DNA from 3 places in the Brochothrix campestris genome. Region 3 is predicted to be linked to each of the others. Evidence: predicted binding sites of a transcription regulator. Region 3 holds the regulator's gene; each other region holds the start of a gene.
The links. Region 3 encodes LexA, which represses DNA repair genes until DNA is damaged. Its sites were predicted from a motif close to CGAACATATGTTCG; they were not measured.

Region 1: the regulator LexA is predicted to act here: its motif matches at 7,481-7,494, upstream of parE (DNA topoisomerase IV subunit B).
Region 2: the regulator LexA is predicted to act here: its motif matches at 1,903-1,916, upstream of pcrA (DNA helicase PcrA).

Annotation. Positions count from the first base shown of each region.
Region 1 is NZ_CP175511.1:1,200,425-1,210,990, reverse strand. It holds gene glnA (type I glutamate--ammonia ligase) at 1-735, opposite strand, end outside; gene ACJYYY_RS05990 (MerR family transcriptional regulator) at 766-1,122, opposite strand; gene miaA (tRNA (adenosine(37)-N6)-dimethylallyltransferase MiaA) at 1,384-2,298, opposite strand; gene ACJYYY_RS05980 (glycerophosphodiester phosphodiesterase family protein) at 2,291-3,022, opposite strand; gene parC (DNA topoisomerase IV subunit A) at 3,039-5,474, opposite strand; gene parE (DNA topoisomerase IV subunit B) at 5,461-7,440, opposite strand; gene plsY (glycerol-3-phosphate 1-O-acyltransferase PlsY) at 7,892-8,503, shown strand; gene ACJYYY_RS05960 (aldose 1-epimerase family protein) at 8,544-9,413, opposite strand; partial or broken gene ACJYYY_RS05955 (hypothetical protein) at 9,438-9,737, opposite strand; gene ACJYYY_RS05950 (thioesterase family protein) at 9,738-10,160, opposite strand; gene codY (GTP-sensing pleiotropic transcriptional regulator CodY) at 10,317-10,566, opposite strand, start outside.
Region 2 is NZ_CP175511.1:1,854,272-1,864,837, reverse strand. It holds gene ACJYYY_RS09270 (MFS transporter) at 21-1,199, shown strand; gene ACJYYY_RS09265 (YerC/YecD family TrpR-related protein) at 1,286-1,594, shown strand; gene pcrA (DNA helicase PcrA) at 1,934-4,138, shown strand; gene ligA (NAD-dependent DNA ligase LigA) at 4,151-6,160, shown strand; gene ACJYYY_RS09250 (CamS family sex pheromone protein) at 6,160-7,326, shown strand; gene gatC (Asp-tRNA(Asn)/Glu-tRNA(Gln) amidotransferase subunit GatC) at 7,586-7,876, shown strand; gene gatA (Asp-tRNA(Asn)/Glu-tRNA(Gln) amidotransferase subunit GatA) at 7,899-9,350, shown strand; gene gatB (Asp-tRNA(Asn)/Glu-tRNA(Gln) amidotransferase subunit GatB) at 9,363-10,566, shown strand, end outside.
Region 3 is NZ_CP175511.1:1,321,449-1,332,014, forward strand. It holds gene mgtA (magnesium-translocating P-type ATPase) at 1-2,567, opposite strand, end outside; M-box (ykoK) riboswitch at 2,777-2,944, opposite strand; gene ACJYYY_RS06495 (YneF family protein) at 3,160-3,417, opposite strand; gene tkt (transketolase) at 3,593-5,584, opposite strand; gene ACJYYY_RS06505 (LysM peptidoglycan-binding domain-containing protein) at 5,820-6,149, opposite strand; gene lexA (transcriptional repressor LexA) at 6,326-6,928, shown strand; gene ACJYYY_RS06515 (hypothetical protein) at 7,117-7,263, shown strand; gene ACJYYY_RS06520 (hypothetical protein) at 7,353-7,760, shown strand; gene ACJYYY_RS06525 (uroporphyrinogen-III synthase) at 7,918-8,625, opposite strand; gene hemB (porphobilinogen synthase) at 8,639-9,613, opposite strand; gene hemC (hydroxymethylbilane synthase) at 9,637-10,563, opposite strand; gene hemA (glutamyl-tRNA reductase) at 10,548-10,566, opposite strand, start outside.

The DNA.
Region 1 (10,566 bases), 120 kb from region 3:
AAAATGCATTCCTGATCCGTTAATACCGTAAATTGGTTTTGGCATAAAGGTTGCATGTAAACCATGTTTACGAGCAATTGTTTTAACAACTAATTTAAATGTTTGGATGTTGTCACAAGCTGAGACTGCATCGGCGTATTTCCAATCGATTTCATGTTGACCAGAAGCTACTTCATGATGTGATGCTTCGATTTCAAAGCCCATCGATTCAAGCTCAAGTACGATGTCACGACGGCAATTTTCACCTAAGTCAGTGGGCGCTAAATCAAAGTAACCAGCATTGTCATTTAACTCTAACGTTGGTTTGCCATTTTCATCTAGTTTAAACAAAAAGAATTCCGGCTCAGGTCCTAAGTTAAACGAGGTAAATCCTTCTGCTTTCATTTCTTCAAGCACACGTTTCAAGTTCATACGGGGATCCCCAGCAAATGGTTGCAGATTCGGTGTATAAACATCACAGATTAGGCGAGCGACCTTCCCTTTTTCAGCAGTCCAAGGAAAAATTACCCAGGTGTTAAAGTCAGGATAGAGTAACATATCACTCTCTTCAATACGAGTAAAACCGTCGATTGATGAACCATCGAACATCATTTTGTTACTGAGCGCCTTGTCTAATTGACTAACTGGCACCTCAACATTTTTAATCGTACCGTTAACATCTGTAAACTGTAAACGAATGAACTTCACATGCTCTGCTTCTGCAATTGCTAATAAATCCTCTTTTGAATAACTCATTTAACTTCCTCCTCATAATAGGTTGTTGCTCTATTTATTGAACGTATTGCTTTTGTGCGGTTGTTGCCTGAATGGACCTGAATTCAAAATTTCATCACGTAATAACCGTCGTGCTTTGGCATCTTCTGTACGATGAGCGTCTTTACGACGTTTGTAAATGTCACGTACCTCCGCGATTGAGTAACCTTCGTCAAGATAATCTCTTATTTCTAATAAGCGATCAATATCATCGAGCGAAAATAAGCGGTGATTACCTTCGTTCCGATCAGGTGTAATGAGTTGTTGCTCCTCATAATAACGTATTTGGCGAGCGCTGAAGTTCGTTAATTTCATAACGGATCCCATCGGGAAAACAGCAAACGTTCGTCTAATTTCTCTACCAGCCACACTGATCACCTCGTTAGTTAATCGTCATCAAAACTTGATGATACTGTTAGTTTACTCGACTTTAATTTGAAACACAATATTTTGCGTAAGATAATCTAACATTGTGAAAGCATTTTGTTACTTTTTATTACAAATGTCTAGCCCAATTCTTAAATTCTAACAAAAAAAGCTAGTCCTCGAATGAGGACTAGCTACAGACTAAAGACAAACGCTCTTCGAAGGCTCGTGTTTCCGACAACGAAAGTTCAAGGACTGCTCGAATCACCCTTTAAATTTTCGAACTAACGCCTCTGCTTTTTGATGCAATTGCGGATCAGTCGCATCAAGCCAAACAACATTCATCCGATTATTAAACCAAGTCAATTGACGTTTAGCATACTGACGCGAACGTTGTTTAATCAGCTCAACCATCGTATCATACGAAAGTTGTCCATCAATATAAGCTAACACCTCTTTGTAACCAATGGCCTGAGCGGCTGTGTTAGCCGTTAATACTGGACGAAGGCTCCGGACTTCTTCTACTAAGCCCTCAGCCATCATCAAATCAACACGGGCATTGATTCGTTGATAGAGCAGTTCACGATCCATTTTCAAACCAATAATTAAATGTCGATAATGTGGTGCTGGTGGTTCAGGCTGTTGTTGTGAAAACGGCTTACCACTCGTCATACTCACTTCAATTGCCCGGATCACACGACGTGTATTATTCGGATGAATTGTTTCAGCTGCAACGGCATCGACTGCTTGTAATCGTTCAAATAAAACCTGATTCCCCGCAGTCGCAAGTAAGGTTTCAAGCTCTGCTCGCAACTGCCGATCTTCGGTAATATTTCCCAATTTAAAGTCATAGAGTAAGGACTGTACATATAACCCGGTGCCACCGACGATTAATGGTGTCATCGTTTGTGGCAGCTGATCGATGATTGCTCGTGCTGTTGTAACGAATTGTGAAACATCATAGTCAGTTGACGGTTCAACGATATCAATCATATGGTGGCGCGCAACTGCTTGTTCGGCGCTAGACGCCTTAGCAGTACCAATATCCATCTGACGATAAATTTGCATCGAATCGCCACTAATAATCTCAGCCTGCATGATTTTTGCTAAATGTAAACTGAGTGCGGTTTTCCCAACCGCTGTCGGCCCGATAATGGCGACGACGGAATGTTTACTCATGAGTCTTCGCCCTTTCCATCTCGGCTTTAATTTCAGCAGCAAGGAGGGGATAGTCGGTCATAAAACCAGTCACCTGTGGGTTGGCAAAGCACGAACGCATCTCTTCGGCTTTATTGATAGTCCAATACCGTGTTTTATAACGCGATTCCCAATTTGCTGCCTTTTGTCGTAAGTAGTAAGGCGGATGCAATGCATCCGCTTTAACTTTTTTGGCCCATTTTAAGCCAGACTTTAAATTGCGCTTAATCAGCACGTTTAAATTGGCACGTTTATCCTTACGACGCAGACGTCTTAAGGTTTTAAAGTTGAACGAACAAAAAATAACGGTTAGATTCCCTTGTTTGTGTTGCAATAACCGCAACACTTTTCGTTCAATCCCCCGGTATCGATTGACATCGGTTTTAAGCTCGATATTCAAGGTCATCCCACTCGTATTCAACAGATCAAGCACTTCTTCAAAGGTAGGAATGACTTGTAACTCGCCCTCATACACACCGGCATTAAACTGGCGCAAATCTGCTAAACGATAATCTTTAATCGCGCCGGTTCCGTTCGTCGTGCGGTCAATCGTATCGTCATGCATGACAACAAGCTGACCGTCTTTCGTGAGGTGAACATCTAATTCAATGCCTGTAATCGGCAAACCGAGACACGCCTTAAAAGCTGCCAGTGTGTTTTCTGGGTGTGTACCTTTGGCGCCACGATGGGCAAAAATTTCAGTCATACACAGTCTCCTCTCTTTATTTTGAAAGTTTCGGTGCAGGATTGAGCCAGGCAGCGATTGCTTGCCCATCCTCGATTTCGTCTAAAACGAATGAGCCATTTGAATAACGATCGGTGACACTATTAACAGTTTGAACCTCAACATCAACAGTTGTATCATTCGCTGTTAAGATAGTGACACTGTCTTCTTTGGCAACAGATAACATGGCAATGTAACGATGTGGTTTCGCCTTCAGTTCACGTAACATCAACAACCCACGTAAAGCACGGGATTGCAGTTCAAGGTGTTTCTCATTGAAACGTTTAACTGAACCTCGTTGAGTCACTAACAAGAGATCGTGTCCTGCCGCCAGTTTAACAGCACCAATTACAAAATCGTCTGGTTTGAGGTTGATGCCTTTAACCCCACTTGTTCGTACATTGGCAAGTGGTACTTCATTCAAAGCAAATGTTAGGTTATAGCCTTTATTCGTCGTAAGACTCACTTTATCACTATCATTAGCAACAAAGACAGTCACTACCGAATCAGCGCCTTTTAATTTAACCCCTGTTAAACTACGCGCATAACGTTGCGGCTGGTATTGATCCAACGTACTACGTTTAATCATCCCATTTGCAGTCGTAAAGACAACGGCTAACTCGGTGCTAAAGTCTTTCAATGGCAAGACGGCAACGATACGCTCACTGCTATCAGCGTTCGCCAAGTGACTGACGTGTTCGCCGAGATCCTTCCAACGAATATCGGTCAATTCATGTACTGGTCGGTACACGTAGTTCCCTTTATCCGTAAAGACGACGACAAAGTCCATCGTATTCATTTGTTGGGCAAAAACGACGTGGTCATTTTCTTTCATCGCAAGATCAGATACACCTGTTGAAGCGCTGAATGAACGTAAGCCCGTACGTTTAATATAGCCGTGGGCGGTGACGCTTACCATCACTTCCTCACTGGCAACTAACACGGTACGGTCGATTTTGAGTTCCTCGATTTTTTCTTCTATGACAGAACGACGCGGATTAGGGAATTTTTTGTTGATGGCTTTGAGACCGTTGACTAATGTCTGGTTCAAGACTTTCACATCGCCTAAAATCGCCTCCAGTTGAGCGATCTTATCCGATAATTCTTTCCCTTCAGCTTGTAACTCTGTAATATCCGTATTTGTAAGACGGTATAATTGCAAGGTTACAATCGCTTCTGCTTGTTCAACTGAAAAAGCAAAGGCTGCCACTAAGTTTTCTTTTGCGTTTTTCTTGTCTTTCGATGACCGGATCATCGCAATCACTTCATCTAGAATCGATAAGGCTTTCATCAACCCTTCGATGATATGTTGACGATCACGTGCTTTTTTTACATCATAAATTGACCGACGGGTGATGATTTCTTGCTGATGTTTAATATACGCATCGATAAAGCCTAAAATGCCATTTAAACGTGGGCGTTTATCATCAATTGCCACCATATTAAAGTTATAAGATACTTGCAAATCCGTATTTTTGTATAAATAATTTAAAATTCCTGTGACATTAACGTCTTTTTTGAGTTCGATTGCGATCCGGAGTCCGGTACGATCACTCTCATCACGCACTTCTGAAATCCCTTCGACTTTTTTATCAAGACGAAGCTCATCAATTCGTTTAACCATATTGGCCTTATTAACCTCGTATGGAATTTCGGTCACAATAATTTGTTGACGGCCACTACGAATTGTTTCAATCTCGGTTTGCGAACGAATGAAAATTTTACCTTTACCAGTTGTGTAAGCATCTTTAATGCCTTTGACCCCTTGAATAATACCACCCGTTGGAAAATCCGGTCCAGGGATAATAGTCATAATGTCATCAATTGAACAGTTGGCATGTTTTAATCGATAAATGACGGCTTCAATGACTTCGCCTAAATTATGCGGTGGAATATCGGTCGCATAACCAGCCGCAATACCAGTTGCCCCGTTCACGAGTAGGTTCGGGAAATGAGCTGGTAAAACTGTCGGTTCTTTGGTCGTTTCATCAAAGTTATCAATCATCTCAACCGTGCCTTTTTCAAGGTCTTGTAATAAGTGTGCCGACAGTGAACCGAGTCGTGCTTCGGTATAACGCATTGCTGCTGCTGAATCGCCATCGAGGCTACCATTATTCCCGTGCATTTCAATTAACGGCATCCGGTTTTTCCAGTCTTGGCTCATTCGTACCATTGCTTCGTACACGGATGAATCACCGTGAGGATGATAGTTACCGATAACGTTACCGACTGTTTTAGCCGATTTACGGAATCCTTTTTCGCTCGTGTTACCTTCAGCATACATTGCATATAAAATTCGACGTTGCACGGGTTTTAAACCGTCACGAATATCTGGTAAGGCACGTTCTTGAATAATATATTTACTATAACGACCGAAACGGTCGCCAACGACTTCTTCTAACGGTAAGTCTTGAATACCATCATGAATTGGCATCGGAATCCCCCTCAATCATTACGTTTTCGTTTTCTAAAATACTTTGATCATCTTCTAATGTAAACTCGACGTTACCTTCAATCCAACGACGACGCGGTTCGACCTTGTCACCCATTAGCGTTGAAATCCGACGTTCTGAGCGCGCCATGTCGTCAATTCGTACACGAATAAGCGTGCGTGATTCAGGGTCCATTGTGGTCGACCATAATTGATCGGCGTTCATTTCACCTAAACCTTTGTAACGCTGAATAACATAGCCACGGCTAAAGTTTTTCAAAACGGTTTCTAGTTCTTCATCGGTCCAAGCGTATTCAATCACTTCTTTTTTACCGATTCCTTTGCTGACCTTATAAAGCGGTGGTAAGGCGATGTATACCTTCCCAGCTTGGATTAACGGCAGCATGTAGCGGTAGAAGAAGGTCAAGAGCAAGACTTGAATATGTGCCCCATCGGTATCGGCATCGGTCATGATGATGACTTTATCATAGTTACAGTCAGCAATATCAAAATCAGCGCCAACACCAGCACCGATTGTATGAATAATCGTGCTAATTTCTTCGTTTTTCATAATATCAGCCAATTTTGCTTTTTCGGTATTAACAACCTTACCTCGTAGCGGCAAGACAGCTTGAAAGCGACGATCACGTCCTTGCTTCGCTGAACCACCAGCCGAATCCCCTTCGACTAAATACAATTCGTTTTTCATCGGGTTACGCGATTGAGCCGGCGTTAATTTACCAGATAGCAAGGTATCGCCACGCTTACGTTTCTTACCGTTACGAGTATCCTCGCGGGCCTTACGGGCTGCATCACGGGCCTGTTGTGCTTTTACTGATTTACGGATTAATAATTGACTTACTTCAGGGTTTTCGTTTAAGAAATACGCCAATTGTTCCGATACTACCGCATCAACGGCCGCGCGGGCTTCAGAAGTACCGAGTTTTTCTTTCGTCTGTCCTTCAAACTGTAAATATTCTTCTGGCACACGAATCGAAATAACAGCTGACATTCCTTCGCGAATATCACTACCTTCGAGGTTTTTATCTTTTTCTTTTAATAAGCCAATGCGACGGGCATATTCATTCATCACACGGGTCATAGCCGCTTTTGCACCTGATTCATGCGTCCCACCACCCTTTGTGCGGACGTTATTAACGAAACTTAACAATGTTTCTGAGTAACCATCGTTAAATTGGAAGGCCATTTCAATTTCCATATTTGTATTGACGCCTTCCATCACAACAGTATCATGCAACACTTCTTTATCTTCGTTTAAATATGTGACAAAGGCCGCAATCCCTTCTTCGTAATGAAAACTGTCGCTTTTATCATCTTCACGTTCATCGGTTAAATTAATTTCAACGCCTTTCAATAAAAAGGCTGACTCTCTTAAACGTTCACTTAAAACATCGTAATTGTACGTAATTGTAGAAAAAATGGTTGCATCTGGTTTAAAATGCATCGTTGTTCCAGTGCATTTTGTCTTGCCTTTTTTAACGAGTTTTGTAACTGGAACACCACCATTTTTAAATTGTTGCTCGTATTCATAGCCATCGCGGTAAACTGTAACGGTTAACCACTCACTGAGGGCATTGACAACCGAGGCACCAACACCATGTAAACCACCTGAGGTTTTATAGCCACCTTGGCCGAACTTACCCCCGGCATGGAGAATCGTCAAAATGACTTCGACTGTCGGTTTACCAGAACTATGCATTCCAACTGGCATCCCTCGTCCTTCATCACTAACGACGATGCTATTATCTTTTTTTATCGTAATGTCGATTTTTTTACCAAAGCCAGACAGCACTTCGTCGACTGAGTTATCGACGATTTCATACACTAAATGGTGCAAACCGCGCGCATCCGTTGAGCCAATATACATCGCTGGACGTTTACGAACAGCTTCTAAGCCTTCTAAAATTTGAATGGAATCATCGTTATATTCGGTTGTTTTTTTTACCAATCCTAAACAGCGCCTTTCTATCTTGGAGTGTTTGCCTTTGCAAACGTTTGTTCGTCTTTAAAAATAACAAAGATTGACTTGTTTTGTCAAACAATGTTCGGTACAGCCTTTGTTAAAACTATCTTTTGATTGTAAGTTGTTTTAAAAAATAACTCTCTACTATTTAGTGTAACCGATTACGCTCAAAAAATCACCGTAATATCGCGGTTCTTTTTTTAGATTATCGCTAATGGGCATCTTTTGTCAATAGCTACGAAAGCTTAGTATACACCACTTAGTAGTCGTATCACAAACAAAATCACTATTTATTTGAAACCAATCAGTTTCTTATGACTTACTACTAACAGTTCCTGTCATTAATTGGTGCCGTAACGAAAATAATCGTTCCAATTCCTTACGGTTTCAACTATAATGAAGGTGTTACGTACTTTTAAAGAGAAGAGGAATTCGTATGAATTATGCCATACAAGTGATTGCACTCATACTTGTCGCTTATTTAATCGGATCATTTACAGCAGGCTTGTGGATTGGTAAATGGTTTTTCAAAAAAGATATTAGAGATTACGGTAGCCGTAACCTTGGCGCTACAAACTCATTTCGTATATTAGGTGTTAAAGCGGGCATCATCGTGATGATAATTGATGTCCTGAAAGGGACATTAGCAACCTTAATTCCGGTTTGGTTAGATGTGCCTGTTAACCCATTGTTGATTGGTTTATTTGCAGTCATCGGTCATATTTACCCTGCTTACGCAAAATTAAGAGGTGGCAAAGCTGTTGCAACGTCAGCAGGTATCCTCCTCGGTTATTCACCAACAGTCTTTTTAATCGTTCTAATCGCCTTCGCGATTGTGTTACTATTGACACGTTATGTGTCTTTAAGTTCAATGGTTGCCGTTACTGTCGGCTTTATCGCCAGTATCTTTTTCAAGGATATCACCTTAATTGTCGTGATGGCGATTTTAACGGCTTTTATCCTTTATCGACACCGTGCCAATATTACACGTATTAAAAACGGAACCGAATCAAAGATGGTTTTTAAAGCAAAAAAAAATAACATGTGATTAAAAAGCCGTAGAATGAATTCTACGGCTTTTTTCGTGCTTAAAACGGTGCAATTGTATACGCTTTTTGGAAAATTTCGCCTGCGGCAAGTTTGTGTGAACCATACTTGGTTGACCACTCTTTTGATGTATCAGTTGTATCAGCAATTCCTTGCCACGGTTCGATACAAACGAATGGGGCATCATTTAACGGTGACCAAACACCAACAAAGGCCATTTCAGCGGTATGTACACGGACACCATGTGTCCGTTGTTTGTTCGCCAACGTCAGTTCAGCAATATCCTCAAAGATTAAGGCATCTTCTTTAAAGAGGGCTTTAGACAGCGGTACATGGGTGATTGCTTGTTTGCTTAATCGTTTCTGGACTGATTGATTAAGGAAGGGCCCTTCTAAACTCAAGAGCTCCCCGTCAAATGGTTGTGAAAATACTAAATCATAATCAGTAAATGTCTGTTGCGTTTCTAACGGAATATTAAAGGCTGGATGCCCCCCAATTGAAAAATACAGCGTTGCTTCCGCCGGATTAGTAACTGTCCATTCAACTTTTAGATTTGCATCTTCCAGATAGTATGCGATCCGCAGGTTGAAGGCAAACGGATAATTTTTTAATGTCTCAGCTGTTTGCGTCAGTTCCAGTAAAATATGTGTTGGCGATACAGTCACAACCGTAAACGGTAAATCCCGTGCGAAACCGTGTTGTGGTTGACTATAATACTTGTTTTGATAATGATACTGATTGTCTTGTAGGCGACCGACATTAGGAAATAAAATCGGTGCATGTCTGCCCCAATAGGTTGGATCTGCTTGCCATATGTATTCAATACCCGTATCTTTACGGATGAATGACTGTAATTCAGCCCCTTTAACGGCTATTTTAACAATGGCTTGGTCTGTTTCTAACGTATACATCTGCCTCACTCCTTCAGTAGTAGCTAATTTAAACCGTTTGATATGATCTGTTAAGCCTTCTGCTCGTAACACATAGAGTTGGGTGTCACCAAACAAGTCAAAATGAGGATACTGCTCATGTTTTAAATCTAAGTATTTCGCTTGCAAACCGTATTGACTTCCCCACTCTATTAATTTAGCACGATCAGCACAGCCAACCTTGGTGAAACTGCTAACCCCATTAAAGCGGTCATCCTGCCACCAATGTGTCAGAAAAGCAATCTCACCAGACCGTACGGCCGCCTTCCATGCCTTTAATTGCGCACGACTTACCCCAAATGCCATCTATTCAACTTCCTTTTTATAGCCCTTATCCCACTCAGGGAAATGCCTTCTAAAAGAGGCAGGTTTAAAATGTTCTTTCGTAACAATCGCATGGGTTGTTGTTGCAGTAAGAGCCAGTTGGTCGGTTTCTTTTACCCGAATTTCATAACCGTAGGTTGTCCGCAACCCATCATAAGCTGCAACCCACGTTTTGACGATGGCTGATTGCCCGTATCGTAACGGGAATTTATATTGCAACTGGACATCTAACACAGGTGCTAAATAACCTTGTGCCTCCATTTCGACATAATCAAAGCCGAGTTGTGAAATCAAATTCGTCCGTCCTATCTCACACCAGACTAAGTAATTCGTATGATACACGACTCCCATTTGATCGGTTTCACTATAGCGCACTTTAATTTCAGATTGGTTGACTGTTTTCATGTTTATCCTCCTCAATAAAAAAAGGAACAATCCAAGGGATTGTTCCTTTTAGACTGTAGTAAAAGTAACTTGAATCTGTATATAAAACAACTCGATCAATAGCGACCGTTTGACCCTCAATGTTATAGCGCGCATCACTTAGTTAAACGTTGCGACTTACATACTTGTTTTTTCAAGAGCCACTAAAAATTTATCATTAAGCACTTTAATATAAGTTCCTTTCATGCCAAGTGAGCGTGATTCAATCACACCAGCACTTTCAAGTTTACGTAATGCATTAACAATTACTGAACGTGTAATACCGACTCGATCGGCGATTTTAGACGCAACTAGCAAGCCTTCCTTACCACCAAGTTCTTCAAAAATATGTTCAATCGCGCCATGTTCACTGTATGAGAGAGAGTTA
Region 2 (10,566 bases), 530 kb from region 3:
GTACGATGGAGGAGGAACGGATGAAAACAACACATAATGTTACAATCGGCATCTTATTAGCCAATTTATTTATCGCCTTTATTGGGATTGGCTTAGTCATTCCTGTAATGCCGACTTTAATGAACGAATTACATATTTCAGGAACAGTCGTCGGATACATGACCGCTGCCTTTGCCTTAACGCAATTAGTCGTATCGCCTTTTTCGGGTAAAGCAGCCGATAAATTCGGTCGAAAAATCATGATTGTGATCGGCTTGTTTATATTCTCGCTCTCTGAACTGCTGTTTGCAGTCGGTACCTCGGTGGAGCTCTTGTTCGTCTCCCGCATTTTTGGTGGCATGAGTGCCGCTTTTATTATGCCAGCGGTAACGGCTTTTATTGTCGATTCAACCACCTTAAAAGGCCGCGCCAAAGCATTAGGGTATATGTCAGCCGCAATCGGTACCGGCTTTATTATCGGCCCTGGTATTGGTGGCTTTTTAGCCGAATACGGCACACGAGCACCCTTTTTTGCGGCAGCAACCATGGCCTTGATCGCAGCCGTCATCTCGTTAGTGTTTTTACGCGAACCCGAACGACAAAATCTTGAAACAGCTGATAGTAAAGCAGCCGCTAAAGGCGGTCTGCGCAAAATAGTGTTGCCGATATTCTTAATGGCCTTTATCGTCATTTTTGTATCTTCCTTTGGGATGGCCTTGTTTGAGTCGTTTTTCAGTTTGTATACCGATCATAAATTTGGTTTCACACCACGTGACATCGCGATTGCGATTACAGGTGGGGCAATTATTGGCGTTGTGTGTCAAATCGTTGTCTTCGATAAACTCGTGCGAGCAATTGGCGAAGTCAATCTTGTACGAATGATGTTGATTTTATCAGGCTTACTCACTTTTGCAGTGACGATTACACATTCATATTGGCTCATTATGGCGGTCGTCTTTTTACTATTTACAGGCTTTGACCTTATCCGTCCGGCAGTCACCAACTACCTCTCGCGTATTGCGGGTAATGACCAAGGCTTTGTTGGGGGGATGAATTCCTTTTTCACCTCGCTTGCAAATGTGTTCGGTCCGGTTTTGGGAGGAATCTTTTTTGATATAAATATTGACTATCCTTTTTATGTCGCGACAATTGTGATTGTATTAGGGACAATCTTAGCGTTCTTTTGGAAAGACCCAACCCGTCATCAGACGGCTGATTAAGACAGAGAAGGCTTGCGTTTTAGTCATGTAATGCGTTAAAATGTTAAAGAGAGATACAGCAGAAAATGGATGAGGGGGAAAGTAACATGCAAATTGAAAAATTACGTGGTGAAGGCCTCGATGAGTTCTTTCGTGGTGTGTTAACAATGAAGAGTATTGAAGAATGTTACGATTTCTTTGATGATGTGTGTACAGTCAACGAAATTCAAGCATTGTCACAACGTTTTCAAGTCGCAAAAATGCTACGAAGTGGTCATACGTATAGCAAGATTGAAGCGGCTACCGGTGCGAGTACAGCAACGATTTCACGCGTGAAACGTTCGCTTAACTGGGGTAATGATTCGTATGAGCTTGTATTGGGACGTTTAGATGAAGAAGATAAAACTAAAGGCTAATACAACCAGCGCATATAACAATAGGTTTAGTCAGTCTAATGATTTCACAGTCACTTGCTTATTTTTAAATCAAAAAGAAGTCTTGTAAGACTTTGTCTACAATCTGAAACTTTAAAAGACCTGTGCTTTTAAAGTTTTTTTGTTTTCTAACGGAATGAAAACGGTGGATTACGCTAGGGCAACGAGTACCTTTTATGCGTGATGTTTGTTATAATTAGGCTAGTGTTTTTAAGAAGAAAAACAACGTGAATACAACACAAAGAAATAGGCAGCGAGATTAGTGTTTGCCTGTTTTTTTATGTATAATAAGAACGAATGTTCTGAAATAGGTGGTGCACAATGGAAATTACTGGAAAACAACTCATAGAAGGATTGAATCCTGAACAACAGAAGGCTGTCGTGACAACAGAAGGGCCCTTACTGATTATGGCAGGTGCCGGCAGTGGGAAGACACGGGTGTTAACACATCGTGTTGCATATTTAATTAAAGAAAAAAATGTTAATCCGTACAATATTTTAGCGATTACCTTTACAAACAAAGCCGCACGTGAAATGAAAGAACGGGTCGGAGCTATTTTAGGGAGCGATGCCGATGCAATTTGGGTATCGACGTTTCACTCGATGTGCGTGCGGATTTTACGTCGTGACGCAGAAAGAATGGGGCTTAGTCGTGCCTTTACGATTCTGGATTCAAGCGATCAATTAACCGTCGTTAAAAAAATTATGAAGGATCGTAACATCGATCCTAAACGGTACCAACCACGGGCAATGCTCGCATCGATTAGTAACGCCAAAAACGAACTAATTAATGCGACTGACTATGCGAAAGAAGCCGCTGGTTTCTTCGAAAAAATGGTTGCAGATGTTTACACAGATTACGAAAAAAAATTACGAAAAAACCAAGCGCTCGATTTTGATGATTTAATCATGATGACCATTGAACTGTTTCAACAAGTGCCAGAGGTGCTTGAATTTTATCAACGTAAGTTCCAATACATTCATGTTGATGAGTACCAAGATACGAATAAGGCACAGTATACGCTCGTTAAATTAATGGCGGCACGGTTCCAAAATATTTGTGTCGTCGGTGACTCAGATCAGAGTATTTACGGTTGGCGTGGCGCTGACATTAGTAACATTTTGGATTTCGAGAAAGATTATCCGAAATCAACGACGATTGTATTAGAGCAAAATTACCGCTCTACAAAACGGATTTTAGCGGCAGCTAATGGTGTCATTACGAACAACAGCAACCGTCGTCCGAAAGAATTATGGACAGGTAATAGCGAAGGAAATAAAATCAGTTACCACCGCGCGTTATCTGAACGTGAAGAAGCGACCTATGTCGTCGGAAAAATCCAAGAACGTTTAGCTGATTATAAATATAAAGATATGGCAATTTTATACCGTACAAATGCACAGTCACGTGTTCTTGAGGAGACGTTACTTAAATCATCGATTCCCTACACAATGGTCGGCGGTCAAAAATTCTACGATCGTAAAGAGATTAAAGATGTACTCTGCTACCTCCGCCTCATTGCCAATAACGCGGATGATATTAGTTTAGCGCGGGTGGTCAATGTGCCTAAACGAGGCGTTGGGCCAGGTTCGCTCGACAAATTAGCGGCGGCAGCCTTAGCTTATGATACAACAATGTTTGCGATGATTAATCAAATCGAACAAGTAGGCTTATCGACGAAGGTCAGCCGTGAGCTACTCGGTTTTTATGACATGATACGTGGCTTCTCACAGATGCAAGATTATTTATCTGTCGCTGAACTGATCGAACAAGTGCTTGATAAGTCAGGTTACCGTGAGATGTTGAAGGCTGAAAAAACAATTGAAGCCGAAACCCGCATTGAAAACATTGATGAGTTTCTCTCAGTGGCACAGCAATTTGAAAAAGACACCGATGATAAATCATTAATCGCCTTTTTAACGGACTTGGCATTAGTGGCGGATGTTGATTCGCTCGAAGATCAAATCAATGCAAAAGATGGGGCAATTACGTTAATGACGCTCCATGCTGTTAAAGGCTTAGAATTCCCGGTTGTTTATTTAGTGGGAATGGAAGAAGGTATCTTCCCACACAGTCGTGCGTTAGCAGACGAAGATGAGATGGAAGAAGAACGTCGAATTGCCTATGTAGGTATTACGAGAGCTGAAAAAGAATTATATTTAACCGCGGCATATTCACGTACGTTGTATGGTCGTTCAACCAGCAATGCAGAATCCCGGTTTATCAATGAAATTCCGGCTGAATTACTCGAACGTGCGAGTGACGCCAAGAACAAGCAAGCGATTCCGTTTGCCACAAAACAACGCTCATACGCCAAAACACCACAGGTTAAAGCGTTGCAAGAAACCGGAGCCAGTGCGGTTAGTTGGACCGTTGGCGACAAAGCAAAACATAAAATTTGGGGAATCGGTACCGTTGTTAGTGTTAAAAATGCCGGTAAATCAATGGAATTGGATATTGCCTTCCCAAGTCCAACAGGTGTAAAACGTCTCTTAGCTGAGTTTTCACCGATTGAAAAAGTATAGGACGGTGTCAAAATGAGTGAACGATTAAATGAATTGAAACAACAAATACAGGCGCTTAGCTATGCCTATTATGTGTTGGATGCACCGACGACAGAAGATAATGTCTACGATGCACTTTATGCTGAATTGGTGGCAATCGAAGCCAAACATCCCGAACTAGTCACAGCTGATTCACCAACCCAACGAGTTGGTGGTATCGTGCTCGATAAGTTTGAAAAAGTACCCCACGATGTTCCGATGCTTAGTATGGGGGATGTTTTTAACGAAGCTGAAATCCGTCAATTTGATCAGCGCGTCCGTAAAGAGCTCGGTGTTGAGCAAGTTTCTTATACCGTTGAACTTAAAATCGATGGACTTGCGTTATCTTTAAAATATGTTGACGGACAACTTGTTCAAGGGGCAACCCGCGGGAATGGAACAATTGGCGAAAACATTACTGCCAATGTACGGACGATTCGTTCTGTGCCATTGAAATTAACAGAACCGTTAACGATTGAAATTCGTGGCGAAGCCTACATGCCGAAACGATCATTTGCGCAGCTTAATGCCCAACGTGAAGTCGACGGATTGGCCTTGTTTGCCAATCCACGGAATGCGGCGGCGGGTTCGCTACGTCAATTAGATACAAAAGTGGCGGCTTCACGTAACTTGGATACTTACTTGTATGCTGTTGCGGATAGTTCCGTGCTTGATGTGACGACACATAGTGAAATGTTAGCCGCGATTGCGGACTTAGGCTGTCACGTCAATCGCGAATATCGAGTGGTTGATTCGATTGAAGCTGTGATGGCTTATATTGCGGAATGGACCGATAAACGCAGCTCGCTTCCTTATGACATCGATGGTATCGTTATTAAAGTGAACGATTTTGCAGCCCAACGACAGCTCGGTGCTACTGTTAAGGTGCCGCGTTGGATGATTGCCTATAAATTTCCAGCCGAAGAACAGTCAACGCAGCTCATTGATATCGAATTGAGTATTGGCCGTACCGGTGTCGTGACACCAACGGCCATCTTACAACCGATACAATTAGCAGGGACGACGGTACAACGGGCCTCGTTACATAACGCCGATTATATCGCCGCCAAAGATATTCGTCTCAAGGATGAGGTCATCGTCAAAAAAGCGGGTGATATTATTCCAGAAGTGGTCCGCGTTTTATTGGACAAGCGTCCTCCAACGAGCGAACCATACGAGATGCCAACCCATTGTCCATCGTGTGACAGTGAACTGGTGCGTTTAAATACAGAGGTGGCACTCCGTTGTATTAACCCGAAATGTGGGGCACAAATTCGTGAAGGTTTGATTCACTTTGCTTCACGGAACGCAATGAACATTGAAGGACTTGGCGATAAGGTCGTTTCGCAATTACATGACAATGGCTTAATTGCCGACATTGCTGATTTATACAAGTTGACAGTGGCAGATGTGTTACCGCTCGAACGAATGGGCGAAAAATCGGCCGCCAAACTGATGGCCGCGATTGAAGCGTCGAAGGCTAATTCACTTGAGCTGTTGCTGTTTGGCTTAGGTATTCGTCACGTTGGTGCCAAAGCGGCTAAATCACTCGCGCAACACTTTAGCACCATCGCTGCTTTGCAAGATGCAACGAGAGATGAGCTGATTGCGATTGCTGATGTTGGTGAAATTATGGCTGATTCGATTCTGGCTTATTTTGCGAATCCACAAGTGCATGAATTAGTGAATGAACTGCGTCAGGTCAATCTTAATTTAAGTTACACAGGCCCGGTCTTGGCAAATAAGTCAGCCAAGGAACTAGTTTTTAATGGTCAAACAGTGGTATTAACTGGTAAACTAGAACAAATGACACGGACTGAAGCAAAAGACTTGATTGAAAGCCTCGGTGGCAAAGTAACCGGAAGCGTGAGTAAAAAAACTGACGTAGTCGTTGCTGGTGCGGATGCAGGCTCGAAACGGGCTAAAGCAGAAAGCCTCGCGATTCCAATCTGGTCAGAAGCTGATTTACTCGTGTACTTAAAAGATGAAGGTGACCAAAAATAATGAAAAAACTAATTGTAGTTGTTGCCGGTTTAACACTTGCATTGGCAGGTTGTTCACCGCAATTATCAAGTGAAAAAACAGTTGATAACGATAGCTCAAGCAACACAAAAAAAGAAGCGCAAATCGTTACGAAAAATAATATATCAAGTGATTATTACCGTACGCTTTTGCCGTATAAAGAAAGTCCAACCCGTGGGTTAATCGTCTCTAATTTAAATACGCGTTATGACATTAATGAGATGGAAGTTGGCTTACAACGCATTGCAACAGGCATGTATAATACGGATGATTTTGTCTTCCAAGAAGGACAATATTTGAAAAAGGAAACCGTTGTGTCATGGTTGAATCGGAAGTATTCCGATAAACAACTGAAAGAGAAGAAGTTAAGTGACAGTGATAACGTTGGTCTGAATCCGGAATTCAACGGTAATGGTACCGATCGTAATCCGATTTACTTAGCGCACATCCTCGAGCAAAACTACTTGGAAAACAAAGGGGACACGGTTAATTTAAGTGGTGTCACTATCGGTTTGGCGATGAATTCGGTCGATTATTACCAAAAAGAAAGCTATGGTGCAACCTATACGACACCGATTACGACTGAAAAAATGAAAGCTGAAGGCGAGAAAATGGCTGCGACGATTATTACACGAATGCGTCAAATGAAAGGTCTCTCAGAAGTGCCAATTACAGTAGCCATCTTTGGACAAAACGCCAAAGATGCGATGGTGTCAGGCAATTATATCGCGTCTGCAACAGCTAAAGCCGGTTCATCTGAACTCGATAAATGGAATAGCACCGATGAAAAGTATGTTTTATTCCCATCTGATGATGCCAAAACCAATTATTTAGATGATTATAACTGGTTTAAGAGCTTCTCTGGTGATATTCAAACGTACTTCTCAAACTACAATGGGGTCATCGGACGTGGGTTCTACCAAGGAAAAGAGATGAAACGTGTAACGATTGATATTCCGGTTAACTTCTTTGGCGAAGCAGAGATTATTGGCTTTACACAGTTTGCTGCGGATATGGTGGCGAAACATGTACCATCGAGTGTTGATGTGGAAGTTAATATTAAAACAACTGACTCACAGGCGAATGCCGCTTTAATTACACGTGATTCAGGGAGCAAAAAGGCTGAAGTTCATATCTTTGACCGTTAAAGATGATAAAGGAAGTGGCACGTTCAACAGCAGTTCTAGTCATTCAAGTCATCTTGCAGCCAAAGTCACTTGAACTAACGTTCAAAGTAAAATCAGTTTAATTCGACTTTGTCTACAATCTGAAACGATGTGCCATAGGCGCATCGTTTTTTTCTCGTTCAAATACGTAAACAATTGACCGAAATCATTTATTTTAAAAGGGTTTTCGTGTAGAATAGAGGAGTATGTATCATAAAGTAGATATTTTAGGAGGGTTATTATGTCTGTTATTTCAAAAGCAGAAGTTGAAAAAGTAGCGAGTTTAGCTCGTCTTGAAATTACTGAAACCGAAGCGGAGCAATATGCAACGCAGTTGGAGCAAATTATTCAAATGGTTGAAAAATTAAATGAGTTAGATACGGATAACATCGAACCGACAACACATGCCGTGCCATTAACAAATGTGTTACGTGAAGATAAGGTCGTTGCAGGCTTACCACGCGACGTTGTTTTAAAAAACGCACCAGATTCACAAGATGGCTATATTAAAGTACCATCAATTATGGACTAGTAGGGAAGGAGCCCGATTAAACATGGCATTACTTAATTTAACAATTAAACAATTACATCAAAAATTAGTAGATAAAGAAGTGACGGCAGTTGACTTAGTCAATGAAGTTTACGCTCGCGTAGACGCCGTTGAAGATAAGGTACAAGCCTTCATTACTTTGACAAAAGAAACCGCGTTAGCACAAGCTGCAGCGCTTGATGCTAAAGGCATCGATGCAACAAATGTGCTAGCGGGAATTCCAATCGGTATTAAAGATAATATCGTAACGAAAGATATTTTAACAACAGCCGCATCTAAAATTTTAACAGGATTTGAACCTGTTTATGATGCAACTGTTATGACGAAATTGCATGAAAAAGACATGATTAATGTTGGTAAATTAAACATGGATGAGTTTGCAATGGGATCAACAACCGAAACGTCTTACTATGCAAAAACAGCGAATCCTTGGGATTTATCACGTATTCCTGGTGGGTCTTCAGGTGGTTCAGCAGCAGCGGTTGCTGCCGGTGAAGTCTCTGTTGCCCTCGGATCTGATACAGGTGGTTCAGTGCGTCAACCAGCCGCTTTTTGTGGGGTTGTCGGGATGAAACCAACTTACGGTCGTGTGTCTCGCTTCGGTTTAATTGCCTTTGCGTCTTCACTTGATCAAATTGGGCCCATTACGCGTACAGTCGAAGATAATGCCCTTGTGTTAGAAGCAATTGCAGGTGTTGATGTGCACGATTCAACATCGGTACCACAACCGATAGCTGATTTCACAACTGATATCCATAAAGATATCAAAGGCATGAAGATTGCTGTACCGAAAGAATACTTAGGCGAAGGCGTTCAAGCCGGTGTTAAAGCCCGCGTTTTAGAAGCGATTGAAACACTTAAAGGCTTAGGTGCAACAGTTGACGAAGTGAGTTTACCACACATCGAATACGGTGTGGCTGCATACTATGTCTTGGCTTCAAGTGAAGCTTCATCGAACTTATCACGCTTTGATGGCGTGCGTTATGGTTACCGTTCACCAGAAGCACATGACCTCGAAACGTTATATACAAAAACACGTGCTGAAGGTTTTGGACCTGAGGTTAAACGTCGTATTATGCTAGGTACCTTTGCGTTAAGCTCCGGTTACTATGATGCGTATTATAAAAAAGCGCAACAAGCACGTACGATGATTATTGAAGATTTCAAGAAAATCTTTGCTGATTACGATGTCATTGTTGGACCAACTGCACCAACAGTTGCCTTTAAATCAGGTGACTATGCTAAAGACCCAATCACAATGTACATGAATGACGTCTTAACGATTCCAAGTAACATGGCAGGTGTACCGAGTTTATCAGTGCCATGTGGCTTAAGTGAAAATATGCCAGTTGGCTTACAAATCATCGGGAACCAATTCGATGAAGCAACTGTTTACCGTGTCGGACAAGCATTTGAAACAGCAACTAACTTTAATGAGTTAACAGCTGAATTGTAGGAGGAAGATAGAATGAATTTTGAAACAGTAATCGGACTTGAAGTCCATGTAGAGTTAAAAACAGAATCAAAAGTATTCTCTTCTTCACCTGCACATTTTGGTGCTGAACCGAATACAAACACAAACGTCGTTGATTTAGGTTATCCAGGTGTGTTACCGACCTTAAATAAACGTGCCGTTGAATTTGCAATGAAAGCTGGGATTGCCCTCAATTGCCAAATTAATCGTGAAACGAAGTTTGACCGAAAAAACTACTTCTATCCTGATAACCCAAAAGCTTACCAAATTTCACAATTTGATAAACCAGTTGCTGAAAATGGTTGGATTGATGTGGTTGTTGGCGGCGAAACAAAACGTATTCGTATCGAACGCGTACATTTAGAAGAAGATGCGGGTAAATTAAACCATGCGGGTAAAGGCTATTCATTAGTCGATTACAACCGTCAAGGAACACCGTTAATTGAGATTGTATCAGAAGCTGACATGCGTTCTGCTGAAGAAGCGTATGCGTATCTTGAAGCTTTGAAATCAATCATTCAATACACTGGCGTATCGGATGTGAAAATGGAAGAAGGCTCATTGCGTTGTGATGCCAATATTTCAATTCGCCCATTAGGTCAAGAAAAATTCGGTACAAAAACAGAAATTAAAAATTTAAACTCATTCTCTTATGTTCGTAAAGGAATTGAATTTGAAGAAAAACGTCAAGAAAAAGTCTTACTTGCTGGTGGTATCATTGGTCAAGAAACCCGTCGTTTTAACGAAGCAACTGGCGAAACGTTGTTAATGCGTGTCAAAGAAGGATCAGACGATTACCGTTACTTCCCAGAGCCTGACTTAGTGAACTTAGTGATTGATGATGCGTGGATGGAAGCTGTTAAAGCAGAAATCCCTGAATTACCTGATTCACGCCGGACACGTTACATTAACGAATGGTCAATTCCAGCGTACGATGCGATGGTCTTAACCTTAACAAAAGAAATGTCTGATTTCTTTGAGGCAACAGTTGCAAGTGGTGCCGATGCGAAACAAGCGTCTAACTGGTTAATGGGTGAAGTATCAGCGTACTTAAATGCCGAACAATTGGAATTACATGACACAGCGTTAACACCTGACAACCTTGCGGGCTTAATTAAGTTGATTGAAGACGGTACGATTTCATCTAAAATCGCTAAAAAAGTTTTCCGTGATGTGATTACAGAAGGTGGCAACCCTG
Region 3 (10,566 bases):
GCGAAGTAACTCAGTGGCAGAGCGCTCATTCCTAATGTTGTTCCTACTGCGGTATACGGTAAGACTGTTCCCATCAAAATGCCAATTGCCGTCACACAAGTAACAATTCGGGCCGCATTGCTTTGTAAGAATGGTATCTTTTCTGTTCGTAAAGCATGAATCACCAATGTTTGGGACCATAATGATTCGACAAACCAACCGGCGTGGAACAAGGCGATGAATACCACTTGTTCACTACCAGTCAATGTGCTGAACTGACCACCCACAACCTGTGGACAAATAATAAAGAATAGTAGCACAAAGGTGATAATGTCAAAGATCGAACTGGTTGGTCCAATCCATCGCATGAAGTTACCAATCGATTTCGCTTCCCATTTACGCGGTTTCGCTAAGTAGCTGCGATCAACTTTATCCCAAGGAAGTGAGATACAAGTTGTATCGTAAATCAAATTCAAGCATAAAATTTGAATCGGTAGCATTGGTAAAAATGGCAAAAAGATACTGGCAACAAGGACTGAGAACATATTACCGAAGTTTGAGCTAGCGGTCATTTTAATGTATTTTACGATGTTACCAAACAGATGGCGGCCTTCTAACATCCCTTTTTCTAATACATTTAAGTCTTTTTCAAGGAGGATAACATCAGCTGATTCCTTGGCGATATCAACCGCGGTATCAACTGAGATGCCAATGTCGGCTGTTCTCATAGCGGCGGCGTCATTAATGCCATCGCCCATAAAGCCGACCACTTTACCATTTGCTTGTAATGCTTGTACAATCCGCGTTTTTTGACTCGGTGATAACTTCACAAACACTTGATAATCCAAGACGATATTTTCTAATTCGATATCAGATAATTCATCTAAGTCATGACCATGAAAAAAGTTTTCAGTCGTTAAACCAACTTGTCGACAAACAGTTCGTGTTACTTCGGCATTGTCACCGGTTAACACCTTCACAGCGACACCAAACGATTGCAACGAGGAGATAGCAGCCTGCGCTGTTTCTTTCGGTGGATCTAAGAACGCTAAGTAGCCCATCAACGTCATCTCAGCTTCATCGGCAATACAAAAAGCATGGTCTTGCGGGTTTGTTTTCTTTTGGGCAATTGCAATCACACGTAGTCCTTGCTCGTTTAGCTGAGTCACTGCCCGCAACAACTTAGCACGCATGTCTTCATCTAACGGCAGAATATGACCATCAAATTCGACCGTTGTTGAAATCGCTAGCATTTCTTCAACTGCACCCTTTGTAATAACTTCTGTCTCACCTTTTTGATTTTTGATAACGACGCTCATCCGACGACGATTGAAATCAAAAGGAATCTCATCGATTTTTTGGTAATTATCAGTGTTAACTGCAAGTTGCTTTTCGGCTTCCGCAATTATGGCGACATCCATCAGATTTTTCAAACCCGTTTGATAAAAGCTATTATAAAAACCATGGCGTAAAATACGATCGTCTTCCTTACCGTTTACATTGAGATGATATTGGAGTGTGACCTTATCCTGTGTAATCGTACCGGTTTTATCTGTACAAAGCACATCCATCGCACCAAAATTTTGAATGGCATTAATATTTTTAATGATTGTTCCCTGTTTTGCCATTGCTGCCGTTCCTTTGACAAGATTGGCCGTTACGATCATCGGTAGCATTTCAGGTGTTAATCCAACAGCGACAGACAAACCAAACATTAATGCTTCGAGCCAATCGCCCTTCGTTAAGCCATTAATAATAAAAACGGTCGGAGCCATGAGCAGCATAAACCGTATTAAGAGCCACGATACTGAGCCCACGCCTTTTTCAAATGACGTTTTCAGTTTCACAGCACTAATGTCAGTCGCGATTTGACCAAACTGAGTTGCTTGTCCGACTGCAATTATGATCCCAACAGCTGTTCCACTGACGACGTTTGAACCCATAAAGACAAGGTTCTCAGCCTCAAGTTTACTTTTAGTTGGCATCGCTCGTGCACCATTTTTTTCAACAGGAACACTTTCACCCGTCATTGATGCTTGTGACACAAATAAATCTTTCGCTTCAATGATGCGAAGGTCAGCCGGCAACATATCTCCCGCCGACAATTCAATAATATCTCCAACGACAAGTGACTCAATCGGCTGCTCGACTGCTTTGTGACCATTGCGACGTACAGCAGCCGTAACTTCAATCATGTTTTGGAGCTGTTCGAGTGATTTATTCGTTTTAACCGTTTGAAAAAGACTGACAGAACCACTTAAAATGACCATCGTCATGATAATAATAACAGCTGTCATATCTTTGTCGGCAGCCGTTGCCAACGTATAATCTGTTATAAAGGATATAAATGCTAATGCAATTAAAACAATTGTGAACGGGTTTAAAAAGGCTTTCATCACTATCCGCCAATACGGTGTTTGATTAACTGCCTCCAAGCGATTTTCACCATACTCCGTAAGAGATTGAGTGACTGCTTCAGTTGTTAACCCTGTATGTGCACTGTTAAAGTAAGAAAATAATTCTTCCTCACTTGCCCGTGTTGCAAAATCGTACTTGTTTTGAGATGGTGTAATTGTTTTCTTTGTCATTTTTGTTCGCCTCTTTTCTGATTGTTTGTGCAATCAGCTGACAGCGACCTAACCGTCAGATACTTTTGTTGATTTCATAACGATCACTACTGTCAGTGACTGCGTCGTATGACTTTTGGGGTCATCTCCGCTCATCGTCTCACCCTTTCGTGTTACTAATTTGAAAACAAAAAAAGCCCGTTGTAATTTACAACGAGGGCATAACAAAATAGCAAAAACCTCGTTGAGTTTTAGCACTGTGCAACGTAAAGAGTACATCTTAGCCACCTTATGAAGAGCCTTAATCCGGCAATTCCTGTTCTACCACGTTGGTGTCTCTCGACATTTCCGGGCAGTGGCTTATGTTTGCATAGGAGCCTCACCTAACAATTTTTCATTTTCTTAACTTTTTAAAATTACCATTACTTTACGACTATGTCAATCACTAACATTACCTATCGTCAGGAAAAAGATGATTATCAGCATTAATAATATATCTCTCCGAAACAAAAAAAATAAATAAAAAAAGGTACAACTTCTATGAGTTATACCTTTTCATCATTAAATTAAAATTGAAATATATCGAAAAATAACATTTGTCAGTTTTCGTTCATTATTTCTTTTTCTTTTTAGCTTTTTCTTTAGTTGCTGCAGTTGCTTGTTGTTTGCTCATTGCAGACATCATTTGGTTGACTTTTTTCTGTGATGGTTTTTGACCCATTTGAGCCATCATCATTGTTAACATTTGTTCGTTAACAGGTGGGTTTTCTTGTAAGTATTTCATCATGTAACGACGTGCAATAAAGAAACCTAATGCCGCTCCCGCTAATAATGCTACTACAATTAATACAATCGCTAACCATAAACTCATTATCTGTTTCCCCCATTTCTCATTTATCTCTATTATTGTACTGTAAAAGCGCTGGTATGACAATAGCCTAGACGATGGAATCCATCGAATAGCACCGACTTACACAAAAATAAGACAACAGCTGACCGAGAAAAAACGGCAAGCTGTTGCCTCATTCTGCGTCTAACGTATCACATTATAATGCTTCGACTGTTTTAACGACGTTTTCAACGGTAAAGCCGTATTCAGCGATTACCGTGTCACCCGGTGCAGAAGCACCAAAAGTATCAACGGCAATGACTGCACCATCTAACCCAACATATTTACCCCAACCAAATGAGCTTGCCATTTCAATACCGACACGTTTACGAACAGCGTTTGGTAAAACAGACTCTTTGTATTCAGCTGATTGTTGATCAAATAGATTGAATGACGGCATGCTGACAACTGACACATCTGTTCCTTTTGCAGCAAGAGCCGCTTGGGCTTCAACTGCTAAGTTAACTTCAGAACCTGTGGCAATTAAAATTGCATCGGCGACCTCTTTTTGAGCTGGCGAGATAACATAGGCCCCTTTTAAGACACCTTCTTCAGCCTTAGCAGCAGAACCTGTAATGACTGGTAAGCCTTGGCGTGTTAAGACAAGTGACGTTGGGTGACTTTGTGACTCTAAGGCTACTTTCCATGCAGCTTTCACTTCATTACCATCAGCTGGACGAATGACAACCATGTTAGGAATTGAGCGTAAACCAGCAAGTTGTTCAACTGGCTCATGTGTTGGACCATCTTCACCAACTGCAACTGAATCATGTGTTAACACGTAAGTTACTGGTTGATGTTGAATCGCAGCTAAACGAGCAGCCGCTTTTAAATAATCTGAGAAGACGAAGAATGTTCCACCGAACACACGTAACCCACCGTGTAGTGACATCCCATTCATGGCAGCGGCCATTGCAAATTCACGCACACCGAACCAAATGTTACGTTGTTCTGGGGCATCCTTTGTAAATTGTTCATCCGTTTTAATCGTTGTGTTGTTTGATCCTGCTAAATCGGCAGAACCACCGAAGAAGAACGGTACTTTGGCTGCAATCGCGTTAATAACATCACCACTTGACGCACGTGAAGCTGTTGCCGAACCCTCAGCAAATGTCGGCATTTCTGCTTGCCAATCAGCCGGTAATTCACCTGCGAATGAGTCAATATATTGTTGCGCTAATGCTGGATAAGCAGCTTTGTATTCAGCAAATAGAGCGTTCCATTCTGCTTCAGCTTTTGCACCACGTTCAGCCACATTAGCTGTGTAGCGTGCGTATACTTCATCAGGAACAGTAAATTCAGGGTAATCCCATCCATATGCCGCTTTTGTAGCAGCAATGCCGTCAGCACCTAATGGCGCGCCGTGGACAGCACTTGTACCTTGTTTTGGTGCACCAAATCCAATAACTGTTTTAATTTCGATGATTGTTGGTTGTGTTTTGTTAGCTTTAGCAGCGGCAATTGCAGCTTCAATCTCAGCTAAATCGTTACCATCTTTAACTAACAAATGTTGCCAACCATAAGCGTCAAAACGTTTTTGCACGCTTTCTGAGAATGAACGATCTAAGTCGCCATCTAATGAAATATCGTTTGAATCGTATAACACGATTAATTTATCAAGTTGTTCGTGACCAGCTAATGAAACAGCTTCAGCTGAAACACCTTCCATTAAATCACCATCACCACATAAAGCGTATGTATAGTGATCAACAACGTTAAAGTTATCTTTGTTGTACATCCCTGCTAAATGACGTTCTGCCATTGCAAAACCGGCTGCCATTGCCACACCTTGACCTAATGGTCCTGTTGTCGCTTCGACGCCGTCTGTATGTCCAAATTCAGGATGTCCTGGAGTCAAGCTACCCCATTGACGGAAGTTTTTAAGATCTTCAATGCTTAATTTGAAGCCTGATAAGTGTAACAAGCTGTATAGTAACATTGAACCATGCCCTGCTGATAAAATAAAACGGTCACGGTTGGACCACGTTGTGTTGCTAGGGTTTACATTTAAAAAACGCGACCATAAAGTATAAGCCATTGGAGCGGCACCTAATGGTAAGCCTGGATGTCCTGAATTAGCCTTTTGAATAGCATCCATAGAAAGAGTTCGGATTGAATTCACTGCGAGTTGATCTACTTTATCAAACATTTAAAAAACATCCTCTCAAGATATAATTATATACGTATACAGATAATTCATTTGTCTTTCTATAGTTGAAAGAACAGTAATGTATTAATTCGTACAAGCATAATTATAAACCATTTCTAGCAAAACAACTAGAGAAAAGTTCGGAAAATGCTTTTAAATTAACAATGGAAACGCTTTGCACAAAAAAACATCGATTTGAGATTATCCTCACTTCGATGCCTCGGCGATCCATTTATTAATCTTTTGCATAGTAAATCGTGTGTGCATTGCTTTTCTTTTTAACGGGAATAACAATTTCTTGTCCGACTTCTAATTTATTCTCGTGCATGATGGGATTGTGATCACTCATCCATTTAACCATATGTTGTGTTTCTTTAGCAGTTTGTGTGTAGTCTTCAGCGATAGACCAGAGATTATCAGCTTCGACAATTGTGTACGTTTCATATTTCCCCTTGCCTAAATCACCACTTGTAAATCCGACAACCAATGTGAATACAATTAAAATAGCGATTAAAACAAGGACAAAAGCAAATTTAGACCAAATACGATCAATTACTGTTTTCATTTATAAATCCCCCAATCGAATGTTTGTTCGTGTTTATATCATAAACCGAACAAACGTTCTTGTCAACAGTAAAACAGAACAAACGTTCTTGTCAACAGTAAAACAGAACAAACGTTTGTGTTTTAACAACTGTGGTGTTATACTATAGTTATTAAATAACGATACAGAGGTGTCTAATGAAACTTTCTAAACGACAAAGTGAAATTTTCGAATTTATCAAAAATGAAGTGAAAACGAAAGGTTATCCACCCTCGGTCCGTGAAATCGGTGAAGCTGTCGGTTTAGCTTCAAGTTCTACTGTTCATGGTCACCTAGAACGATTGGAACAAAAAGGTTTGATTAAACGTGACCCTTCAAAACCACGTGCCATTGAAGTTATGGATGATTCACCTAAGGTGGCAACTGTCAATATTCCCTTACTTGGAAAAGTCACTGCGGGTGTGCCAATTACGGCCATTGAAAACATCGAAGAATATTTTCCGTTACCTGAATCAATGCTTACCAGTGATGCGAACCTGTTCATGCTTAAAGTGGATGGTGAAAGTATGATTAATGCGGGCATACTCGATGGCGATAAGTTAATTGTCCGTCAACAAAATACGGCCTATGATAATGACATTGTGATTGCGATGACCGACGAAGATGAAGCAACCTGTAAACGCTTTTTCAAAGAAGAAAATCGCTTTCGTTTACAACCAGAGAACGATACGATGGCACCGATTTACTTAACAAATGTTACCATTCTGGGTAAAGTCGTTGGGGTATTCAGAGAAATGTAGTCCTTCTTCAAGTAAACAAAAAATAGCCTTCTGCCAGCATCATTCCTGGCAGAAGGCTATTTTGGTTCTATAATTTATGGTGTTGGTGAATTTTCACTGATGCCTATTTTTCCGCGAAAAAATAGCAACATTTTCAAAATCCCTATAATATTAAGTCATCACAACAAATTTATAAGGGGGATTCGACAATGTCAGCTATCACTTGTAATAATATCGCAAATCCCTCTGGAATTACAGATGAAACTATTTCTTTTCCAAAAACATGGTGTTTAACTCAGTTAATTAAAGGTGTTTTAAGCACTTGTTATTTTGGTACACTCTCTTACACTCCCTAAAACAAATAACCTTCCAACCTATCTCTTTTTAAAGAAGCTAACGCTTCTTATGTAAAGGATGTAAAACAACCTTTATCGCTTCAACTTCGATGGTAAAACGAAATTGTTTTATCTCCAAACGTGTCATCCAAACACTAGCTGCCGAAGGACAGTTTATTACTTCTGAAAAAGATATCGCTTTTAGACAGAGTGTTTCAACAACTACTGTTAATCGTGCTTTACACCAATGGTCGCCTCAATTCAAACCGAACTATCAAAGGCTTCCACTAGATCTTTCAATGGATGAATTCAAATCGGTAAAGAGTGCTGATAGTCAGATGCATTTTATTTGCACTGATGCGAAAAAATATGAAATCATTGATATCCTCCCATCTAGAAGATTGCATCATCTCAGAGATTACTTTTCAAATTATTCATATGAAGCGAGAGCCTCAATAATAAACGTGCAGCGTCATGACGTTTGTGAAGGCGACTCTAGCGGGAAAAGTGGCAGCTGAATACCCCACAGCGGAGCGCGGAGGATGAAGCGTCACCCGCAGAAAGCGTCCTTCACAAATGTCATGACTACAAAAAAAGCAGCTACCAAAAAAGATAGCTGCAAAAATGACTTATTTCACTAAATTTTGAATAACAACACTATTTGACATAGAGCCGCTATTTTTTGTTATTTTCTAAAAAGGCACGAAAACCACTCACATGATAAGGCTTTGCTTCATAAGTGACGCGTAAACCTTCATTTTCAATTGCCGCCGTTGTGACAGGTCCAATTGACAACAAAGCAAACGTCGGTAACAACTGACGCTCTGAGGCTGTCAGCAATGACAGAAAAGAGCTCACTGTCGACGGACTCGTTAACGTGATACAATCACCGGCTTCAAACGTAAAGGGGATCCGTTTCGCAGGAACGACCGTATAGACGGTCGTATGGGTTAACCGACAAAGGGATGACAATGCATCTGCTAAGTCTGTCGTTGCGCGTGCAGATTGTGGCAGCCAAACCTTATCGGTTTGCTTAACCACCTGTGATACCGCTGCAACAACACCACTCGAGATGAATGAATCCGCCTCAATCACTGGTTCAATCCCATAGCCTCGCAACGCTGTCGTCGTGGCTGGCCCAATCGAAATGGCCTTAAATGTCGGGAATTGGCGCTCACCTAACACTGCTTCGACGGAGTTTTGACTTGTAAACACGATGTAATCCTCCGGAGCTAATTGGGTCAAATAGTGCTGTACCAACGTCTGCTGCTGTTTTTTTAAGGTCAAGACTGGAAAAAACAGAGGCCGATGACCCAATTCGGTAATGAGTTCCTGTAAGCTGGTCGCTTGATGTGTCATCCGCGTTACAATGATCCGTTTCATCTCATGACCCTCCCTAGTCTTTTGTTAACCAGCGACAGACGTCTTTTGCGTGGTAAGTAATAATTAAGTCTGCACCTGCACGCTTCATTCCAAGCAATGTTTCCATCACAATTTTTTCTTCGTCAACCCAGCCATTTTGAGCGGCTGCCTTAACCATCGCATATTCACCACTAACGTTGTAAGCGACAATCGGAACATCATGCGCATTACGTGTATCACGAATAATATCCATGTAGGCCATTGCCGGTTTCACAATTAAGAAGTCAGCTCCTTCAGCGATATCTGAGGCTGCCTCGCGCATCGCTTCCCGGCGATTAGCAGGGTCCATTTGATATGTTTTGCGGTCACCAAAACGCGGAGCACCATCAGCAGCATCACGGAATGGTCCATAATAGGCTGAGGCATATTTAACTGCATAGGACATAATTGGAATGGCGTGATGACCAGCTTGATCGAGCGCCTCACGAATCGCAACAACGAAACCATCCATCATGTTTGATGGTGCAATGATGTCTGCCCCCGCATCGGCCTGCGAGACAGCAGTCTGTGCTAGGATTGCTAATGATTCATCATTTAAAATTGTTTCACCATCGATGAGACCGCAATGCCCATGATCGGTATACTCGCATAAGCAGGTGTCTGCAATGACGAGTAAATCAGGATAACGTGCTTTAATATAACGCGTTGCTTCTTGAATAATACCATGCACATGAAAGGCACCTGTACCAATTGCATCTTTTTCGGCTGGTAAGCCGAATAAGATTACCGCGGGTATCGCTAACGCATTAATTTCGGCTAACTCAGCATCGATTTGATCCAGTGAATACTGAAAAACACCTGGCATTGTTGGCACCTCGCGCTTCACGTGACGCCCTTCGACTACAAATAAAGGATAGATTAAATCTGCGCTCGCTAAACGATTTTCTTGTACCATTTGACGCATCATCGCTGTAGCGCGCAACCGACGATGTCTGTTAAACTGACTCATTTGAATTCCTTCTTTCAGTTTTTTTAATCGGTGATATTAAGAGCTGCAATCATCGCAGCCGCCCCTTGTTCAAATAACTGTTTTTTAGCTTGTTGTCCCACTACCTGACTATCACTGCCACTGCTTTTACCACGAATAACAGTTTGACCATCAGTAGCTGCCAACAAGGTTTCTAACTTAATCGTATCATGCACGAGCGTTGCATAGCCACCAATCGGCATATGACAACTGCCATCCATCTCATTCAAAAAAGCCCGTTCTGCCAATACCGTTTTAGCTGTGTCTACCTCATGAACACTGGCTAACATTTCACGAACGAAGTCATCCTCACGACGGCACTCAATCGCCAACGCTCCTTGACCAACGGCTGGTAAACACAGATTGGTCGGCAATGGCCACATCTCTGTCTCGTTATAGAGACCTAAACGTTTAAGACCCGCTGCTGCTAAAATAATTGCATCATATTCACCGTCACGACATTTTTGTAGGCGGGTATCCACATTCCCACGTAGCAATTTAATTTGTAGGTCAGGTCGTACCGCCAACAGTTGCGCTTGACGTCGTAAACTACTCGTTCCAATGACTGCCTTTGATGGTAATTGTTCGAGACTAGCACCCGTCGAACTAATCAGCACATCACGTGCGTCTTCGCGCTTCGGAATGGCACCAATCATTAAACCGGTTGGGAGTTCTGCTGGCATATCTTTCATACTATGAACGGCAATATCAATTTCACCATTAATCAGTGCCGACTCAATCTCTTTAATAAATAAGCCTTTGCCACCAATTTTGGCGAGTGCTTGGTCGAGTCGCACATCCCCCTTCGTGACAATCACCTTCACTTCGAATGTCACTGTCGGATAACTGGCTTGTAAGGCACCAATCACATGGTTCGTCTGTGTCATTGCCAATTTTGACCGCCGTGTTCCGACGGTTACTGTTGTTCGCATCCT